3 regions of the Delftia sp. WY8 genome follow, and region 1 is predicted to be linked to each of the others. Evidence: predicted binding sites of a transcription regulator. Region 1 holds the regulator's gene; each other region holds the start of a gene.
The links. The regulator LexA, encoded in region 1, represses DNA repair genes until DNA is damaged. The targets are predictions, from matches to a motif close to ACTGTATNNNNATACAGT.
Positions count from the first base shown of each region.

Region 2: the regulator LexA is predicted to act here: its motif matches at 4,700-4,717, upstream of G4D77_RS25970 (putative DNA modification/repair radical SAM protein).
Region 3: the regulator LexA is predicted to act here: its motif matches at 2,842-2,859, upstream of G4D77_RS24560 (DNA topoisomerase IV subunit B).

Region 1 covers NZ_CP049795.1:240,070-246,871, forward strand. Annotated here, with positions in the region: gene kdsB (3-deoxy-manno-octulosonate cytidylyltransferase) at 1-60, shown strand, start outside; gene adk (adenylate kinase) at 317-973, shown strand; gene G4D77_RS01020 (asparaginase) at 1,064-2,053, opposite strand; gene lexA (transcriptional repressor LexA) at 2,152-2,826, shown strand; gene G4D77_RS01030 (hypothetical protein) at 2,989-3,396, shown strand; gene G4D77_RS01035 (MFS transporter) at 3,480-4,661, opposite strand; gene G4D77_RS01040 (AraC family transcriptional regulator) at 4,803-5,684, shown strand; gene G4D77_RS01045 (sigma-70 family RNA polymerase sigma factor) at 5,845-6,321, shown strand; gene G4D77_RS01050 (FecR domain-containing protein) at 6,389-6,802, shown strand, end outside.
Region 2 covers NZ_CP049795.1:5,657,277-5,664,078, forward strand. Annotated here, with positions in the region: gene purL (phosphoribosylformylglycinamidine synthase) at 1-2,458, shown strand, start outside; gene G4D77_RS25965 (TIGR03915 family putative DNA repair protein) at 2,524-3,363, opposite strand; gene G4D77_RS25970 (putative DNA modification/repair radical SAM protein) at 3,379-4,698, opposite strand; gene G4D77_RS25975 (SWIM zinc finger family protein) at 5,210-6,640, shown strand; gene G4D77_RS25980 (DUF5691 domain-containing protein) at 6,637-6,802, shown strand, end outside.
Region 3 covers NZ_CP049795.1:5,340,968-5,347,769, forward strand. Annotated here, with positions in the region: gene dapA (4-hydroxy-tetrahydrodipicolinate synthase) at 1-632, opposite strand, end outside; gene G4D77_RS24545 (class I SAM-dependent methyltransferase) at 708-1,277, opposite strand; gene G4D77_RS24550 (hypothetical protein) at 1,345-1,494, opposite strand; gene G4D77_RS24555 (MFS transporter) at 1,496-2,722, opposite strand; gene G4D77_RS24560 (DNA topoisomerase IV subunit B) at 2,893-4,875, shown strand; gene G4D77_RS24565 (lytic transglycosylase domain-containing protein) at 4,881-5,759, shown strand; gene parC (DNA topoisomerase IV subunit A) at 5,799-6,802, shown strand, end outside.

The DNA of each region.
Region 1 (6,802 bases):
GTGGACACGCGCGAGGATCTGGAGCGGGTGCGCGCCCAGCTGTCCAATCCGTCGGCCTGAATCGGCCGGCCGCTGAAAACGCACAAATGGCGATGCCGGGCATCGCCATTTGCAGCAACACCGCCCATGCGGTTTTGTCGGACAGCAAAACGCAGGTTTTGGCGATTGCACAGGCGACAGTTTTGCCCCGTGCGTGTAAGCCAGTGTTGGCCCTGTGCGTGCTATCCTTGCCCGCGACAAAAATATGACGCATGGACTGTCCGCCCCGGTGGGCCGATCCGGCAGACAAGAATTTCTACTCTCCTCAAGGACTTCCATGAAACTGATTTTGTTGGGCGCACCCGGCGCCGGCAAAGGCACGCAAGCCGCTTTCATCTGCCAGAAGTACGGCATTCCCCAGATCTCCACCGGTGACATGCTGCGTGCCGCCGTCAAGGCCGGCACGCCCCTGGGCCAGCAGGCCAAGGCCGTGATGGACGCCGGCCAACTGGTCAGCGACGACCTGATCATCAATCTGGTCAAGGAGCGCATTGCCCAGCCCGATTGCGCCAACGGCTTCCTGTTCGACGGATTTCCCCGCACCATTCCCCAGGCCGACGCCATGAAGGCCGCCGGCGTGAAGCTGGACTACGTGCTCGAGATCGATGTGCCCTTCGATGCCATCATCGAGCGCATGAGCGGCCGCCGCTCCCACCCCGCTTCGGGCCGCACCTACCACGTCACGTTCAACCCGCCCAAGGTCGAAGGCCTGGACGACGTGACCGGCGAGCCGCTGGTGCAGCGCGAGGACGACAAGGAAGAAACGGTCAAGAAGCGCCTGGACGTCTACAGCAGCCAGACCCGCCCGCTGGTGGACTACTACCGCGCCTGGGCCGAGAAGGAAGCCGCAGCAGCCCCCAAGTACCGCGCCATCAGCGGCCTGGGCTCGGTGGAAGACATCACCCAGCGCGCCCTGGCAGCACTGGCTGAATGACACAGGCCATGCGCCAGACCCCAAAAAAGCACCCGCCGGGTGCTTTTTTGTTGCCCGCCTGCATCTGAAGCGCCGGCGACGCCCGGAGGATCAGTCGCGCGGCTGCGCGGCCAGCGCCAGCATCATGGCAATCCGTGCCTTGGCCACGGGCAGTTGGACCAGATCGGCCTCTGCGGGGTCCGTGCCAAGCCCCGAGGCAACGGGCAGGCCTTCGGCGCAGCGCGTGCCCCGCCAGATCCAGACGCCTTTGTCGCGCGCACGCAGCAAGGCCGCTTCCATGCTTTCGTGAATGGTCGCATTGCCCGTGCCGGCCACCACGATGCCGCGCACGCCTGCGGCCACCAGCGCATCCACGCCGCAGGCACGCGCCAGAGCACCGCTGAACACCACCTCGACCCAGGGCAGCTCATCCAGCGCCAGCAGGTCAGACAGAGCGGGAGCGGAAGTCACCATCCGCGCAACGGGGGCGACTGGCGTGACCGGCGCATCAGGCACCAGCCAGCGCACGCGTCCTTCCTCCACCACGGCCTGCGGGCCACCTTCCATGGAGCGCATGGCCTGCAGTCGGTAAGGGTGGACTTTTTGCACCTGGGCCGCCGCATGCACTTCGCCGCCGGCCACCACCCACACACCGCTGCGCCCGCCGCTGGCGGCCACGGTCACGGCATCGCGCAGATTCTGCGGTCCGTCGGCCAGCAGGGCCGTGGCCGGGCGCATGGCGCAAGTGAGCACTATGGGCTTGGTGGCAGGCAGCAGGCTGTGCAGCAGCCAGGCCGTCTCTTCCAGCGTGTCCGTTCCATGCGTGATCACCACGGCGCGTGTGTCCGCATCCTCCAGCGCCTGCGTGCAGGCACGCAGCAACGCGCGCCACACGGGCCAGTCCATATCCTTGCTGTCCACCTGCGCGATCTGCTGCGTCTGCACAGGCCCCAGCGCCTGCTGCTCCAGATCCGGCACGGCATCGAGCAGCGACTGCACCGTGATCTGTCCGGCCTTGTATCCCACTGCCTGCGACTGCGAATCCGCCCGGCCGGCGATGGTGCCGCCCGTGCCAAGAATCACCAACTTTGACTGCCCCACTTGCACCTCTTGGAAAACTGGTTAAAAATACAGATACTGTATAAATCATCAGATGACTTCTCTGCCTGCCATCTGAATTCAAGGACCGGACGCACGCCATGCTCGACCATCCCAAGCTCACCGCCCGCCAGCAACAGATCCTGGACCTGATCCAGGCCGCCATCTCCCGCACGGGCGCTCCCCCCACCCGCGCGGAAATCGCCAACACGCTGGGCTTCAAGTCCGCCAACGCAGCAGAGGAACACCTGCAGGCCCTGGCCCGCAAAGGCGTGATCGAACTGGTCAGCGGCACCTCCCGCGGCATTCGCCTGCGTACCGACACCGTGCGCAACATCAATGCCGCACGCGGCACCAGCTTCGGGCTGCCGCTGTCGGCCCTGGCGCCGCTGATGCTGCCGCTGGTGGGCCGCGTTGCGGCGGGCTCGCCCATTCTCGCCCAGGAACATATCGACCAGACCTATTCCGTCGAACCCAGCCTGTTCCAGGTCCGCCCGGACTATCTGCTGCGCGTGCGCGGCATGTCCATGCGCGACGCGGGCATCATGGACGGCGATCTGCTGGCCGTGCAGTCCGCGCATGAAGCCCGCAACGGGCAGATCGTCGTGGCACGCCTGGGAGATGAAGTCACCGTCAAGCGCCTGCGCCGCACCACGCAGGGCGTGGAGCTCCTGCCGGAAAACCCCGATTACCCGGTGATCCGCGTCGCTCCCGAAGAGGCCTTTGCCATTGAAGGCCTGGCCGTGGGGCTGATCCGCAACAGCATGTCCATGTAAGCCGGACGGGCAGCCCTGCACGGGTTGCCACCCCCTACTTCATGCACCGCCCAGGTGGTAGGCGCGAAGCCTTGCAGCTTCGCCCTGGGCGGAGCTTTGCCCGCAAACCGCAATCCTGCCTGTGTCCATGCCTCTTTGAAATACGCCAACAGGAGTCGTCACATGGGATTCGCTCTGCCAACACTGTCTTCTCTGTCCTTCCTGCGCCTGGCACAGGGCATTCGCCTGCCCGCCGCCGCCATGGAGCCCGCCATGCGCACCATCCAGCCCGAATCGCCTGTGCAATCCGAGCAGGCGACCATCCTGTCCTTCAGCAAGGCACGCCGCCGCAGCCAGCAGCGGCGCAGCAAGTCAGCACGGCTGCCAGAACACAGGGATGCGCAGCTGCTGCTGCCCCTGCAACCCGAACTGCCCTCCCTTCCGGCAGATCAGGCCCTGCCTTCGGGTCTGCGCATCATCCAGCGCTCGCCGCAGGAGCAGCCCGAATGCCTGTTCATCTCGGGCCGCATGGCCGATGTCTGTGCCGCCCTGGAACGCATGGAAGCGCACGGCGCGCAGACACCGGCCTGAGGTCGCCCTGAGACCAACCCGTCCACCCGGTCTGCGAGAGCCCGGGCCTGTCTCTTGCCTTGCCCAGCGGCAGGGGCTGCGCATCAGGCCCTGACAGCCGCCGGTGCAGCACTTCCCTCGCTGCGCCGATTGCGCATGCACCACGCCTGCGCCGCGGCAACGCACAGAATGCACAGCACGACGCTCAACGAAAAACGCAGTCCGCGCGCATCGGACAGCATGCCGAACAACGGCGCCACCATGCCGCCTATCGACATGGCCAGCCCCAGGGTCAGCCCGCTGGCCGTGGCCTGGTTGCGCGGCAGATAGTCCTGGGCCAGCGTGACCTGGGCGGCAAACGGAAGAAACATGCACACGCCCAGGGCCATGGTGCAGGCCAGCGCCATCCATGGCGTGGAGGCCAGGGCCAGGGCCGCCAGAGCAGGCAATGCCAGCAGGTAGCCGGCGCGGATGGCCTGCATGCGCCCCCGGCGATCTGCAAGCGTGCCCCCCAGCAAAGTGCCCACCGCCGCAGCGGCTGTGAATGAGGTCAGCGTGGCCGCTCCCATGAAGTCCGAGCCGCCCAGCTCGCGCGTCACGAACATGGGCAGGGTGGACAGCACCGTCACATAGGGAATCGACCAGCAGACGATGACCCCGCACAGCAGGAAGAAGGCGCGCCAGTGGTTGGCGGGCAATTCGCCCTGCGCCACGGCCGGGCGCCGGGTGGCGCAATGGTCCTTGGCTCCATCCCGCCAGGTACAGGCATACCAGAGCACCAGCATGGCCGCTGCAGGCAGGGCCAGCATCCAGCTGCGGTGCAAGGCGCCTGCGCCCACCACGGCCGCAGCCAGCATGGGAGCGAACGATGCCCCCGCCGTTCCGCCCACCGAAAACACGCTCATCGCCTTCTGCGAGCTGCCGCCCGCCATGCGGGCCGCCACCGTTGCGGACGGATGGTAGGCCGCGATCCCCAGGCCGCACAGCACGGCAGCCAACCAGCTGACCCAGTAGTCCGGGCTCATGCCCACCAGGGCCAGGCCCAGGGCGGCCACCACAAAGCCGGCCGGCACCATCCAGGGCCGTGGCGACCGGTCGGCATACAGGCCGAACAGCGGCTGGACCATGCTCGACAGGCCCGTGGCCGCCAGCATCAGGCCGCTGGCTTCCGTATAGCTGTAGCCGCGCTCCAGCACCATGAAGGGCAACAGCGCAGGAACCAGTCCCTGGTAGAGGTCGTTGATGGCATGCGTGCCCGTAAGCAGCCCCAGACGTGCGCGGTTCATGCCCTGCCTCCTGTCACGTCCGTCATTCTCGAAAGGGAAATCATCTCCATACCTGCCACTTTCCTGCGGATTGAAAGTGGGTCATCGTAGAAAGTGCATGATCTGCATTCCTGCTACGAAGCAACAACAATCGTCGAGAAAATGACAACCCGGCAAAGTGGCCCACTTTCCCATGCCCGCACACGCGCTTGCCTGGATGACGTGCATGCGGCCGCTCCATTGCCCCCGCACGGCGAGCACACGGCCCGCCCGGTCGTGGCCTTTGCCACAGACATGGCGGCCGGCGCTGCCATCGCACCGCATGCCCACCGCCGCGGCCAGCTGCTGCATGCCACCGAGGGAGTGATGCTGATCCGCGCGGATTCGGGCAGTTGGGTCGTCCCCCCGGGATGCGCCGTCTGGGTTCCACCACAGTCCCTGCACGCCATCCACATGGCCGCCGGCCCCGTGGCCATGCGCACCGTGTTCGTGGAGCCGGGGCTGCGGCCCGGCCTGTGGCAAGACTGCCGAGTGATGCAGGTCACGCCCCTGCTGCGCGAACTCGTGCTGGAGGCCATCGAGCTGCCCATGGACTACCCGCTGGGCGGCAGGGAGGAGCGTGTCATGCAGTTGATCCTCGACGAAATGGAGCGCGCCCGCGCCCTGTCCTTGCATGTGCCCATGCCCCGGCATGGCGCCCTGGCCGCCTGCTGCCGCAGCTTTGTGGACGACCCATCGCAGGACGTCGGCCTGGCCAGCTGGGCACAGCGGCTGCACATGCATCCCCGCACGCTGGCACGCCTGTTCCTGCGCGAGACCGGCATGAACTTCGGCGCATGGTGCCGCCAGGCCCGTCTTCTGCTCAGCCTACCCCGGCTGGCCGCGGGCGCCTCGGTCCTGGAAGTGGCGCTCTCCCATGGATACGACAGTCCCAGCGCCTTCACCGCCGTCTTCCGGCGCAGCTTTGGCGCTCCGCCCAGCGCCTACCAGCGCAATCGCCCGGCGCAGGGCCGGCGTGGAAGTTCCGCCAGCATCTCCCTGTAGCGCACATGCAACAGAAAGATACCCAGTCCTCAGGAGTAAAGCTCGCGTGAAAGATAATTGATAAGCATTCTTATTATCTTTTGCAACCGAAACCGCCACGTTGCCCATCTCGGCTTCTACGCCCGGCCTCCCCGCTTCTTTCGCACAAGCCGCCCTCTCCGTGCACAGCCTCTACCAGAATCACCATCCCTGGCTGGAAAGCCTGCTGCGCAAGCGCCTGGGCAACCGTGACGATGCGGCCGACCTGGCCCAGGACACCTTCGTGCGCCTGCTGCGCTCGCCAGTGCCGCAGCAGGACATCCGCGAGCCCAGGCGCTACCTGGCCACCATCGCCCGCGGCCTGGTCACCGACCTGTTTCGCCGCCGCACGCTGGAGCAGTCCTATCTGGACTATCTTGCCCAGCTGCCGCAGTCGCTGGCGCCTTCGCCCAAGGAGCAGGCCATCGTCCAGCAGACCCTGCTCGACGTGGACCGCATGCTCCAGGGCCTTGCACCCAAGGTGCGCGAAGCCTTCGTCCTGTCCCATTTCGAGGAACTGAGCTACCCCGAGATCGCCGAGCGCCTGGGCGTGTCGCTGCGCACCGTCAGCAACTACCTGACCCGGGCGATGGAGCATTGCTGCCTGGTCCTGGCATAGCCACATGGGCGAGGGATCTTTGGAAAGCAACGACCGACGGGCCTTGCATGAGGCCGCTGCCTGGCACGTGAAACTGCGCGGCACCGCGGTGACGCCAAGCCTGCAGCAGGCATGGACGGACTGGCACGAGGCCGACCCCGCCCACCAGCGCGCCTGGCTGCGCGTGCAATCCGTCACCGCACAGCTGTCGCATCTGCCCGCACCCTTGGCGCGCCAGGCGCTGGGCCGCCGCTCCGACCCCAATCGCCGTTCTGCGGTGCGTGCTGTGGCCCTTGGCCTGGGCAGCGGTGCCACGGCCTGGCTCGCCTGGAAAGGCGCGCCGCTCGAGCACTGGCAGGCAGCTCATCGCACCGCCACTGGCGAGCGCCGCGACCTGACGCTGCCCGACGGCTCCCTGGTGGCCCTGGATACAGCCACCTCCGTGGACGTGGCTTTCGACGACCGCCAGCGCCTGCTGCGCCTTTACCGCGGCCGCATCCTC
Region 2 (6,802 bases), 1.3 Mb from region 1:
GCTGACCAACGATGCGGGCCGTGGCGCGCGCTTCGACCTGCGCGCCGTCAACCTGGAGGAATCCGGCCTGGCGCCCAAGGAAATCTGGTCCAACGAAAGCCAGGAGCGCTATGTACTGGCCATCGCGCCCGAATCGCTGGCCGAATTCACGGCCTTCTGCGAGCGCGAGCGCTGCCCGTTTGCCGTGATCGGCACGGCCACCGAGGAGCGCCAGCTGGTGCTGGAGGACACGGCCGTGGCCTCGGGCGACCAGAAGTTCCCCGTGGACATGCCCATGAACGTGCTGCTGGGCAAGCCGCCCAAGATGCACCGCGACGTGGCCACCGTGCAGCGGGAGCTGCCCCCCATGGACCTGACCGGCGTGCCCCTGGAAAAGGCCGTGATCGACGTGCTGGCCCACCCCACCGTGGCCTCCAAGCGCTTCCTGATCACCATCGGCGACCGCGCCGTGGGCGGCCTGACCCACCGCGACCAGATGGTCGGCCCCTGGCAGGTGCCCGTGGCCGACGTGGCCGTCACGCTGGCCGATTTCCAGGGCTTCAAGGGCGAGGCCATGGCCATGGGCGAGCGCACGCCGTTGGCGGCCATCAACGCGCCGGCGTCGGGCCGCATGGCCGTGGCCGAGGCCATCACCAACATGCTGGCCGCGCCCATCGAACTGTCCAGGGTCAAGATGTCGGCCAACTGGATGGCGGCCTGCGGGGAGCCCGGCGAAGACGCGGCGCTCTACGCCACCGTCAAGGCCGTGGGCATGGAGCTGTGCCCGCAGCTGGACATCTCGATCCCCGTGGGCAAGGACAGCCTGTCCATGCGCACCCAGTGGAACGAGGGCGGCCAGGTCAAGAAGGTGACCTCGCCGGTCAGCCTGATCATCACGGGCTTTGCCTCCATCGACGATGTGCGCGGCACGCTCACGCCCCAGCTGGACGCCTCGGAAGACGACAGCACCCTGGTGCTGGTGGACCTGGGCCGCGGCAAGATGCGCATGGGCGGCTCCATCCTGGGCCAGGTGCTGGGCCAGACCGGCAACGAGACGCCCGACCTCGATGACGCCAAGGACCTGATTGCCCTGGTCGATGCCGTCAACGACCTGCGCGCCAAGGGCCAGATCCTGGCCTACCACGACAAGGGCGACGGCGGCCTGCTGGCCACCGTGGCCGAGATGGCCTTTGCCGGCCATGTGGGCGTGGCTATCAACGTGGACATGCTGGTCACCGAAGGCGACGGCATCAGCGACAGCCGCATGGACTCGGGCGAAGGCAAGAACTGGGCCTCCCAGATCAGCGGCCGCCGCGACGACATGACGCTGCGCGCGCTGTTCAACGAAGAACTGGGCGCCGTGCTGCAGATCCGCACGGCCGACCGCGCCGCCGTGCTGCAGACCCTGCGCGAGCATGGCCTGTCCACCTGCAGCCACATCATCGGCAAGACGCGCCCCGTCTCGTCCAAGGTCGATGCGGGCAAGGGCGAGCTGCAGGTCTGGCGCGATGCCAAATCCGTCTTCGGCGCCTCGCTCAGCGACCTGCACCAGGTCTGGGATGCCGTCAGCTGGAAGATCGCCCAGCAGCGCGACAACCCGGCCTGCGCCGACAGCGAGCACGCCGCAGCCGGCGAGCCTGCCGACCCGGGCATGCACCTGCACCTGACGTTCGACCCGGCCGAGAACCCGGCCGCACCCTTCCTGAACCTGGGCGCGCGGCCCCGCGTGGCTGTGCTGCGCGAGCAGGGCGTGAACTCCCATGTGGAAATGGCCTACGCCTTCACCGAGGCCGGCTTCGACGCGGTGGACGTGCACATGACCGACCTGCAAAGCGGCCGCGCGCAGCTGCAGGACTTCGCCGGCGTGGTGGCCTGCGGCGGCTTCAGCTACGGCGACACGCTGGGCGCCGGCATCGGCTGGGCGCGCTCCATCACCTTCAACGACAGCCTGTCCGCGCAGTTCCAGCAGTTCTTCGGCCGCAGCGACACCTTCGGCCTGGGCGTGTGCAACGGCTGCCAGATGTTTGCCGAACTGGCCGACATCATTCCCGGCGCCCAGGACTGGCCGCGTTTCACGCAGAACCAGAGCAACCGCTTCGAGGCGCGCCTGTCCATGGTGGAAGTGCTGGAGTCGCCCAGCCTGTTCCTGCAGGGCATGGCCGGCAGCCGCCTGCCCATCGCCGTGGCCCACGGCGAAGGCTTTGCCAACTTCCGCTTCCGCGGCAATGCGGACAAGGCCATCGCCTCCATGCGCTATGTGGACAACCACGGCAAGGCCACCGAGCAGTACCCGTTCAATCCCAACGGATCGGCCGGCGGCCTGACGGCAGTGACCACGGCCGATGGCCGCTTCACGGCCATGATGCCCCACCCCGAGCGCGTGTTCCGCAACGTGCAGATGAGCTGGACCAACGGCGACAAGTCGGAATTCAGCCCCTGGATGCGCGTGTGGCGCAACGCCCGCAAGTGGCTGGGCTGATGCACTGAGCGACGCTGCAAAGCAGACAAAGGCCCTTCGGGGCCTTTGTTTTTTGGTGCCTGTCCTTACTGCTCCAGCATCTGTCCCGTGCGCGCGCGGGCCTGCTGGACCAGGGTGGAGATCAGCACCGTCTCGGGCAGGTTGTGCCAGTAGCGGCGCGGCATCTCGCGCAGCATGGCCTGCTCCTTCAGGCGTGCCGGATTGAAGGTGCTGGCGTAGTAGGTCAGCCACAGGGCCTCGCCCGCGTCGGCTGGCGGGGCATCGCTGCGGCGCGCGCCGGGCGCCAGGCGCAGCGCATGGCCGTCCCAGTGCGCGCTGCATTGCGGCGTGAGGATGGCCCAGTGCATGTTGGCAAAGCGCTTGCAGAAGAAGGGCGCCGCCGCGCGCACGATGTGGTGCTCGGGCTCGAACCAGGCAATGTGCAGATCGGGCTGGTCCGGTCGCTGCGTCGTCCGAAAGCGCACAAAGGCGTGCATCTTGTGGATCTCGCGCGAGACGGGGCGGGCCAGGGCCTCGATGGCGCGCCAGTCCGCATCCAGCGCATCCAGCCGCAGTTCGGGCCGGGCCTGCATGCGCGCCAGCCAGCGGTGGCATAGCTCGAAGCGGCCCGCCGCGCGGTGCATGCAGGCATGGCGCAGGGCGGACATCTGGGTGTCCGACAGGGACAGCCCTGCCTCGCCGGGGCCGGCCAGCCCGGCAAGCGCCGAGGCGGGCATGGCCTGCTGCGGCGCGCTGGAAAACAGGTCCACCCCCGCGCCGAGTGGCTGCGCACCCCGCGTGTCGGGCCACCGCCAGCGCACCAGAGCGGGGTCGGCGCCGTGGGCCAGCAGCGCCCGGCAGGCTGCGCGAAAGCCGGGCCAGTCGTCGGGGCTGTCGAGTTCGATGGTGAGGGCCTGTCCGTGCATGGCGTGCTCCAGGTTCTAGAACAGGCTGGCCTGCAGTGCGCTTTGCACGCGCATGCCGCTGTGCCGCGCCTGGGCCTGGCTGGCCTGCGACTGCGCGATCAGCCGCGTGCGCAGCGCGGCCGAGTCGGTCTCGCCCAGCAGGGGGCGGTGGCCGTCGATCAGCACGAAGGGCAGGGCCTTTTGCACGGGGGCGCGCAGCCGCAGCAGGTCGTCCAGCCGCAGCCGGCGCACGCGGCGCGCCGCCAGCAGGCGCTCCACCGTCTGCGTGCCCAGGCCCGGCACGCGCAGCAGCAGGCTGCGCGGAGCACGGTTGAGGTCCACGGGGAACTGCTGGCGGTTGGCCAGTGCCCAGGCCAGCTTGGGGTCGATCTCCAGGTCCAGCATGCCGTGGCGGCTGGCCGCCGCGATCTCGCCCGCCCCGTAGCCGTAAAAGCGCATGAGCCAGTCGGCCTGGTAGAGCCGGTGCTCGCGCATGAGGGGCGGTGCCTGCGGCGGCAGGTCGCGCGAGGCATCGGGAATGGGGCTGAAGGCCGAGTAGTACACGCGGCGCAGGCCGTAGCCCGCATACAGCGTATGGCTGGACTCGAGGATGTCGGCATCGGTTGCGCGGTCGGCGCCCACGATCATCTGCGTGCTCTGCCCGCCCGGCGCAAAGCGCGGCACGGCGGCGCGCTGCGCGGGCGCGCCGGGCAGGGACTGCGCCTGGCGCTGCTCGCGCGTGGCCGCGCGCCAGGCCTGCACATGCCGGTCCACGCCCTGCATGGCCTGGCGTATGCGCCGGCCGTCCTTTTCAGGCGCGAACTGCGCCAGGCCGCTGGCCGTGGGCAGTTCCACATTGATGCTCAGGCGGTCGGCATGGCGGCCTGCCTGGGCCAGCAATTCGGGGGCGGCATCCGGGATGGTCTTGAGGTGGATGTAGCCGCGAAAGTCATGCTCCTCGCGCAGGCGGCGGGCCACTTCCACCAGCTGCTCCATGGTGTAGTCGCTGGAGCGGATGATGCCGCTGGACAGGAACAGCCCCTCGATGCAGTTGCGCCGGTAGAAGTCCAGCGTCAGCTGCACCACCTCGGCCACCGTGAAGCGGGCGCGCTGCACGTTGGAGCTCTTGCGGTTGATGCAGTAGCGGCAGTCGAAGATGCAGACATTGGTCAGCAGGATCTTGAGCAGCGAGATGCAGCGCCCGTCGGGCGCATAGCTGTGGCAGATGCCCATGCCGGTGACCGAGCCCATGCCCTTGCCGTCCAGCGAGTCGCGCCCCTGCGATCCGCTGGAGGCGCAGCTGGCGTCGTACTTGGCGGCGTCGGCGAGGATGAAAAGTTTGCGTTGCAGCTCCATGGCTGTATGAATATACAGTATATTTGCCTGGCACATCCGGTTTTTCGAGAGCCCATCCCCCAGCCAGGGTCTGGTCCGGCCTTGCCTGGCTCCGGTTTGAACGCACTGTCGGGCTATCGCAATGGCCAGCGGATTGCAATGGTTGCCAGTGCAATGGAATGAAACCGTTTTCAGTGCGGAATGAGTGCTTGCTTTCAATGGGTGGCGATGTGCATCGCAGGAAATGGTGAATGCGTGTTTCCTGCGTCTTTTTGCAATGCCTGAAGGCTGGTACGGCTTGGTGCCATCAATGCATGCGCTGATATAGCGCAGCTGGCTGCGCGCCATGGGGTTCCCGGTTCATGGGAGAGAGGTTTGACGTTGTTGTGATTTGTTTCAAATTGCCGATAACTATTGCTGATAGGCTTTCGGGCTTGCCGGGCGCGGTCGTTTCTTCATTCAATGCGCCTGGCGATGACAAACACTTGGAGAGGGAGCTTCGGTGTCGCGTGTATTAGGAACAGAGAGCGAAGTGCTGGCGCTATCGCCGGACGCTTCCTCCAGCAAGGCCGCCAAGGGGCTGCAATCGCCCGCCAAATGGCCCACCATGGGTGCCAACGATGTGGCGGTGTGGGGCGAGTGCCAGGGCAGCGGCAGCAAGCCCTACCAGACCCAGGTGGACCTGTCGGGCCCCTCCTTCAAATGCTCTTGCCCCAGCCGCAAGTTCCCCTGCAAGCATGGGCTGGCGCTGATGCTGATGCGTGCGGGCGGCCAGGTCACCGAGGGCGGCGATCCACCGGCCTGGGTGCAGACCTGGCTGGACAGCCGCCAGGAAAAGGCCGAGAAGAAGGAGGCCAAGGCAGCCGCCGCGGCGGCCGAGCCGCCACCCGATCCCGAGGTTGCGGCCAGGCAGCAGGCCAGGCGCGAAGACAAGCGCTGGGACAAGGTCGAGGCGGGCCTGCAGGAACTGTCGCTGTGGATGCAGGACATGGTGCGCGCGGGCCTGGCCAACCAGGCCGGCGACTCCCAGATGCGCCAGCGCTGGAACACCATGGCCGCGCGCATGGTCGATGCGCAGGCCACGGGCATGGCGGCACGCATCAAGGACTGCCGGGATCTGGTGGACAGCCACCGCGACTGGCCGCGCGACATGCTGGTGCAGCTGGGCCACTGGCAGCTGATCATCGACGCCGTGCGCCGCCGCGAATCGCTGAGCCCCGAGGTCAAGGCCGACGTGATGGCCGCGCTGGGCTGGCCCATGGACAAGGCCGAGGTGCAGGCCCGCGGCCAGCTGGTCGAGGACGAATGGCTGGTGGCCGGCCTGCGCATGATCGAGCGCGAAGGCCGGCTCATGGAGCGCCGCGTCTGGCTGCACGGGCAGCGCACGGGCCGCATGGCCCTGGTGCTGGACTATGCGCAGGGCGGGCGCGGCTTCGAATCGGCCTGGGTGCCTGGCCATCGCTACGGATGCGCGCTGAATTTCTACCCGGGCCATGCGCCGCTGCGCGCCATTGCCGCCAACGGCAACGGGCCTGCGCTGCCTGCCGAGGGCGCCAGCCCGCTGGACACCTCGGCCGTGGGCGACGTCCTGCAGCAGATGGGCCGGCGCATTGCCGCCAACCCGCTGCAGGCCACGCAGCCGCTGTGCCAGGACGGGTTGCGCCTGGTGCCTGCCCAGGGCCAATGGTTTGCGGCCTGGCCCGATGCGCCGGGCGCATCGGCGGCTGCGCCCGGCGTGTCTGCTGACGGCACTGCCGCGCCTGTGCAACCCGTTCCCGTGGCCATTGACGATGCCGAAGCCTGGCGCCTGCTGGCGCTCAGCGGCGGCGCGCCCATGCAGCTGTTTGGCGAATGGGAGCCCGGCCCGGCCGTGGGCCGCTGGCGCCTGCTGAGCGCCTGGCAGGCCCGCGAGGGCGAAAGCGCCCGGCAATGTATCTGGCAGAACCAGGGTGAACCGGTATGAGCAACACACAACTTTGGACTGCGCTGCAGCAATCGGCCATGGTCGGCTCGGACCGGCTGGCCGTGCCGCCTGCGCTGGCTTCGGGCGTTGATCCGTCTGCCCCGTGGTCGCAGCAGGCCGTGCAGGCCGCGCTGCTGCCCCGGGCGGACCTGCCCGGCGACT
Region 3 (6,802 bases), 1.6 Mb from region 1:
CTGATGTTGCCGTGGCCGCCGCACAGCATCAGTGCCACAGCGGTGGGATCATCGCCGGAGTACACGCCGAAGCCTTCGGGCACTTCACGGATCAGCCACTGGGCGCGTTCGATGTTGCCCGTGGCTTCCTTGATGCCGATGATGGCGGGAATCTGCGCCAGGCGCAGCACGGTGTCGTGCTGCATGTCGGCCACCGAGCGGCCGGGCACGTTGTAGAGCACCACAGGCAGGTCGCCCACCGCTTCGGCAATGGCCTTGAAATGCTGGTACTGGCCTTCCTGCGTGGGCTTGTTGTAGTAGGGCACGACCTGCAGCTGGCTGTCGGCACCGACCTTCTTGGCGTAGCGGGCCAGCTCGATGGCCTCGTGCGTGCTGTTGGCGCCGCAGCCGGCCATCACGGGAACGCGGCCCGCAGCCTGCTCGACGGACACGCGGATGATTTCGCAGTGTTCCTCCACGTTGACGGTGGGGGATTCGCCTGTCGTTCCCACCACGCCGATGCAGTCCGTGCCCTCGGCCACATGCCAGTCGATGAGTTTTCGCAGCGCCGGGTAGTCAACACTACCGTCCTCGTGCATGGGCGTGATGAGGGCAACGATGCTGCCAGTGAGAGCGACGGAGGAGGATGTCATGTCCGCAAGAAAAAACGGGAAAGGATCATTCTAACGAGTGTCGGAGGCAGGCCCAAGGCGGTCTCCTGTAGGGATTCAGGCGATTGCAGAGCCTGACGCCTTCTGATGCGCCAGCATGGCCACGGGTTCCCGGCCTGTTGCATCGGGGCGCAGTGCCGCGATGCGCTGGACCACGCGATCGGGCTCGCCCAGCTGGCCGTGCTCGTAGGCCACGATGTGCCAGCCCGCGCAGGCCTGCAGCAGCTCGCCGGGCGCCAGCAGGAAATCGGGCCGGGAAGGCTTGCCGAAGGCCTCGTTGCCCTGGGCAAAGGTTTCGTACAGCAGCACGCCGCCGGGGGCCACGCTGTCCAGCAGCGCCGCCCACAGCGGGCGCCACAGATAGTGGGTCACGACCACGGCGCCGAACTGCCTGCCGGGCAGGGGCCAGGGGCCGTTTTCAATGTCGGCGCACAGCAGCTCGCCCACGCCCTGCAGGCCGGCCAGGGCCTGGGCGTCGCGGTCCACGCCCGTCACTGCATGGCCGCGTGCATGGAACCAGCGCATGTGGCGGCCAGGGCCGCAGGCCACGTCGAGCACGGTGGCCTCGGGTGCCAGAAGATGCGACCAGCGTTGGATCCAGGGCGAAGGCGGCGTGGCTGCGTGCATGTGAAATTTCGGAAATGAATTGAAAGCGGCCGCCATTGTGCCGCCAGGCCTTTGCCGCGCTTCAATTTCAGAAGCAGGCCCAGAGCTGGTCGGCCATGCCCAGCATGAACTCGGGCTGCAGATAGAGCATGAAGACCAGGCCCAGCACCAGCAGCACGGCGGCCCACAGCGCCAGCCTGCGCAGCAGCTGTGGGCGGGGCGTGGTGGCTGTCGTCATGTCAGGCCGCCGCCTGCGCCGCACGCGGCCTTGCCACCGGGGCTTCGCGTATCGGCAGGTTCAGCAGGCCGGCGGCCACGCCCAGGCCGATGGCCAGGTACCAGACCACCTGGTAGCTGCCGGTGTGGTCATACAGATAGCCGCCCAGCCAGACACCCAGAAAGCTGCCGACCTGGTGGCTGAAGAACACCATTCCGCTCAACATGGACAGATGCTGCACGCCGAAGATCTGGGCCACGGTGGCATTGGTCAGCGGCACGGTGGACAGCCACAGCAGTCCCATGGCGGCCGAGAAGATGTAGACCGACCAGGGCGTCAGCGGCGCGAGCAGGAAGAGCACGATCACCACCGAGCGCGTGAAGTAGATGGTGGACAGCAGGTAGCGCTTGGGCAGGCGCTGGCCCAGGTTGCCGGCCACATAGGTGCCGACGATGTTGAACAGCCCCACCAGCGCCAGCGAGATGCTGGCCACCTGCGGTGCCAGGCCGTAGTCCTTGAGGTAGCTGGGCATGTGCACGCCGATGAACATCACCTGGAAGCCGCAGACGAAGTAGCCAGCCGTCAGCAGCACGAAGCTGGGTGTGCGCAGGGCCTCGGCCACGGCCTGGGCTGCGCTCTGGTCGCGCATGGGCCGGGTATTGCCGGCCGTGAAGCCCGGCTCGCGCAGGCCGAAGGCCAGCGGAATGATCATCAGGGCGCACAGCGACAGCAGCAGCAGGGCGTTGGACCAGCCGAAGTTCGAGATCAGGCTGCCTTCCACGGGCACCATGAAGAACTGGCCGAAGGAGCCCGCCGCCGCCGTCACGCCCATGGCCCAGCTGCGCCGCGCCACGGGAATCTGGCGGCCCAGCACGCCGTAGATCACGGCATAGGTGGTGCCGGCCTGGGCTGCGCCTATCACCACGCCGGCCGTCAGGGCGAACCAGGTTGTCGTGGGCGCCATGGCCATGCCGGCCAGGCCCAGCGCATACAGCAGCGCGCCCACCAGGAGCACGCGGAAGGCGCCGAAGCGGTCGGCCAGCATGCCGCCGAAGATGCCGAGCACGCCCCAGGACAGGTTCTGGATGGCAATGGCCAGCGCGAAGGACTCGCGCGTCCAGCCCATCTCCTGGGTGATAGGCTGCAGCCACAGGCCGAAGCCGTGCCGGATTCCCATGGACAGCGTCACGACTGCGCCCCCGCACAGCAGTATCTGCACCATGGACATGGGTTGGTTGTTTTTGTGCATGCGGCAAACTTTAGCGAAACTCCGGGTTTTGCGCTGCGACGCATGGGTCGCCCATGCGCCAGCGCGGCACTTCGTAGCCCTTGGCGGCACTGGCCTTTTCGGGATAGTCAATGTCAATGACTGTGAATGTATCCAGCACTGAGCCGGGCCGCGCACTACAATCCGCCCCCATGGCAGTCAAACCATCTCCCACTTCCGCCAGCGAATACTCCGAAGGCTCGATACGCGTGCTCAAGGGCCTGGAGCCCGTCAAGCAGCGTCCCGGCATGTACACGCGCACCGACAACCCCCTGCATGTGCTGCAGGAGGTGATCGACAACGCGGCCGACGAGGCGCTGGCCGGCTTCGGCAAGAAAATCCGCTTCACCCTGCATTCCGACGGCTCCTACAGCGTCGAGGACGACGGCCGGGGCATCCCCTTCGGCATGCACCCCGAGGAAAAGGCGCCCGTGGTGGAGCTGGTCTTCACTCGCCTGCATGCGGGCGGCAAGTTCGACAAGGGCAAGGGCGGCGCCTACAGCTTCTCGGGCGGCCTGCATGGCGTGGGCGTCTCGGTCACGAATGCGCTGGCCACGCGCCTTGAGGCCTGCATCCACCGCGAGGGCAAGGTGGCCACCATCGCCTTCTCGGGCGGCGACGTGGTCGAGCCCCTGCAGTCGCGGCCGCTGGCCGCGGGCGAGCGCAAGCAGGGCACGACCGTGCGCGTGTGGCCCGATGCCCGCTACTTCGAATCCTCCCAGCTGCCCATGGGCGAGCTGATGCATCTGCTGCGCAGCAAGGCCGTGCTCATGCCCGGCGTGTCGGTGACCCTGGTCAACGAGAAGACGCGCGACACCCAGACCTGGCAGTTCAAGGGCGGCCTGCGCGACTATCTGCAGCAAAGCCTGCATGGCGAGGCCGTCATCCCCCTGTTCGAAGGCGAGGGCTTTGCCGACCGCAACCACGACAGCTTTGCCGAAGGCGAGGGCGCCGCCTGGTGCGTGGCCTTCACCGAGGATGGCGCGCCGCTGCGCGAAAGCTATGTCAACCTGATCCCCACCACGGCCGGCGGCACGCACGACAGCGGCCTGCGCGACGGCCTGTTCCAGGCGGTCAAGGCCTTCATCGAGATGCATTCGCTGCTGCCCAAGGGCGTCAAGCTCATGCCTGACGACGTCTTCGCGCGCGCCAGCTACGTGCTCAATGCCAAGGTGCTGGACCCGCAGTTCCAGGGCCAGATCAAGGAGCGCCTGAACTCGCGCGATGCCGTGCGCCTGGTCAGCGGCTACGTTCGCCCTGCGCTGGAGCTGTGGCTCAACGAGCATGTGGAATGGGGCCGCAAGCTGGCCGAGATCGCCATCAAGGCCGCCCAGACACGCCAGAAGGCGGGCCAGAAGGTCGAAAAGCGCAAGGGCTCGGGCGTGGCCGTGCTGCCCGGCAAGCTCACCGATTGCGAAAGCCGCGACCTGAGCCTGAACGAGGTCTTCCTGGTCGAGGGCGACTCGGCCGGCGGCAGCGCCAAGATGGGACGCGACAAGGAAACCCAGGCCGTGCTGCCCCTGCGCGGCAAGGTGCTCAACACCTGGGAAGTCGACCGTGACCGCCTGTTCGCCAACAACGAGATCCACGACATCTCGGTGGCCATCGGCGTGGACCCGCATGGCCCCCATGACACGCCCGACCTGTCCGGCCTGCGCTACGGCAAGATCTGCATTCTTTCGGATGCCGACGTGGATGGCTCGCACATCCAGGTGCTGCTGCTCACGCTGTTCTTCCGCCACTTCCCCAAGCTCATCGAGGCCGGCCACATCCATGTGGCGCTGCCGCCGCTGTTCCGCGTCGATGTGCCTGCGCGGGGCAAGAAGCCAGCAGCCAAGATGTACGCGCTGGACGAGGGCGAGCTGACCGCCATCCTCGACAAGTCCGCCAAGGATGGCGTTCCGCGCGAGAAATGCCAGATCAGCCGCTTCAAGGGCCTGGGCGAGATGAATGCCGAGCAGCTGTGGGAAACCACGCTCAACCCCGACACGCGCCGCCTGCTGCCCGTGCAGTTCATGAATCTGGACTTTGCGGCGGCCGAGCAGGTCGTCACCAAGCTGATGGGCAAGGGCGAGGCTGCGGCGCGCCGCGAGCTGATGGAGTTGCACGGCGACGCCATCGAAGTGGATATCTGATCCCCATGCCCCTGCGCCCGGCTGCCCCACAGCACCTTCCGCACCGCCCGCACCCTGCGCGCGCCGCTGCCGCGCGCGCGCTTGCAGCGCTGGGCGCGGCCCTGGCGCTGTGGGGGGTGGCGCAGCCCGCGCATGCCGATCTCTGGGCCTTCGTGGACGAGCGCGGCATCACGCACTTCGCCGCGCAGGCGCTGGACGAGCGCTACAAGCTCTACTTCCGCGGCTCGCTGTATGACAGCACCGAGCAGGGACTCAAGCCCCCGCTGGTGGAAGCCGAGGCCGCTGCCGACGATGACGGCGGCAGCGATGCCGGGCGCAGGCTGCAGGCGAGCACGCGGATGCAAAGCTTCTTCGACATCTCGCCGCGCTACAAGAGCGTGCGCGGCCACCTGCGCAAGGCGGCGGACCACACGGGGGTGGACTACGACCTGCTCAAAGCCGTGATTGCCGTCGAGTCGGGCTTTGACGCGCAGGCCATCTCGCCCAAGGGCGCAGTCGGCCTGATGCAGCTGATGCCGGCCACGGCCCAGCGCTTCGGCGTGGAGGCCAGCCGCCAGCGCAGCGTGCAGCAGCAACTGGCCGACCCGGCCGTCAACGTGCCGGCCGGCGCGCGCTACCTCAACCATCTGATGGGGCTGTTCCCCGGGCGGCTGGACCTGGTGCTGGCCGCCTACAACGCGGGCGAGGGTGCCGTGCGGCGTGCGGGGCAGGCCATTCCTCCCTATCAGGAAACCCGCAATTACGTGAAGGCCGTGCTCGGTATCTACGAGCAGCTGCAGGGCGGGCGCCAGCGTGCGGGCCAGGCAGCGCCGGTGGCGGCACAGCCTGGCACAGCGCCCCGGATACGGATGACCTTGTCCACAGGGCTGCCCTCGCCGCGATGAGCGGCCTTCACTGCATTTATTGAGATCACGAATTTCTTCATGAGCGATCAAAACACTCTGGATCTGGCCCAACAGGCGGCCGGCGATGCCCTGGACCTGGGCCAGTACGCACAGCGCGCCTACCTTGAATACGCACTGTCGGTCGTCAAGGGCCGGGCACTGCCCGATGTCACCGACGGCCTCAAGCCCGTGCAGCGGCGCATTCTGTACGCCATGGACCGCATGGGCCTGAGCTACAGCGGCCCCAACCACAACACGGCGGCCAAGCCGGTCAAAAGCGCGCGCGTGGTCGGCGATGTGCTGGGGCGCTTTCACCCGCACGGCGACCAGTCGGCCTACGACGCGCTGGTGCGCATGGCCCAGGACTTCAACCAGCGCTATCCGCTGGTCGATGGCCAGGGCAATTTCGGCAGCCGCGACGGCGACGGCGCAGCGGCCATGCGCTACACCGAGGCGCGCCTGTCCAAGATCACGGGCCTGCTGCTCGACGAGATCGACATGGGCACGGTGGACTTCGTGCCCAACTACGACGGCAGCACGCAGGAGCCGCAGCAGCTGCCCGCGCGCCTGCCGTTCGCCCTGCTCAACGGCGCCAGCGGCATTGCCGTGGGCCTGGCCACGGAAATCCCCAGCCACAACCTGCGCGAGGTGGCCGACGCCTGCGTGGCCCTGATCAAGCGGCCGCAGCTCAGCGACGAGGAACTGTTCCAGATCATCCCCGGCCCCGACTATCCGGGCGGCGGGCAGATCATCAGCAGCGCCTCCGACATCCAGGATGCCTACCGCACGGGGCGCGGCAGCCTCAAGCTGCGCGCGCGCTGGAAGATCGAGGAGCTGGCGCGCGGCCAGTGGCAGATGGTGGTGACCGAGCTGCCGCCCGGCGTCTCTGCGCAGAAGGTGCTCGAAGAGATCGAGGACATCACCAACCCCAAGGTCAAGACCGGCAAGAAGGCGCTGAGCCAGGAACAGACCCAGCTCAAGGCCAGCATGCTGGCGGTGCTCGATGGCGTGCGCGACGAGTCCAGCAAGGATGCGCCCGTGCG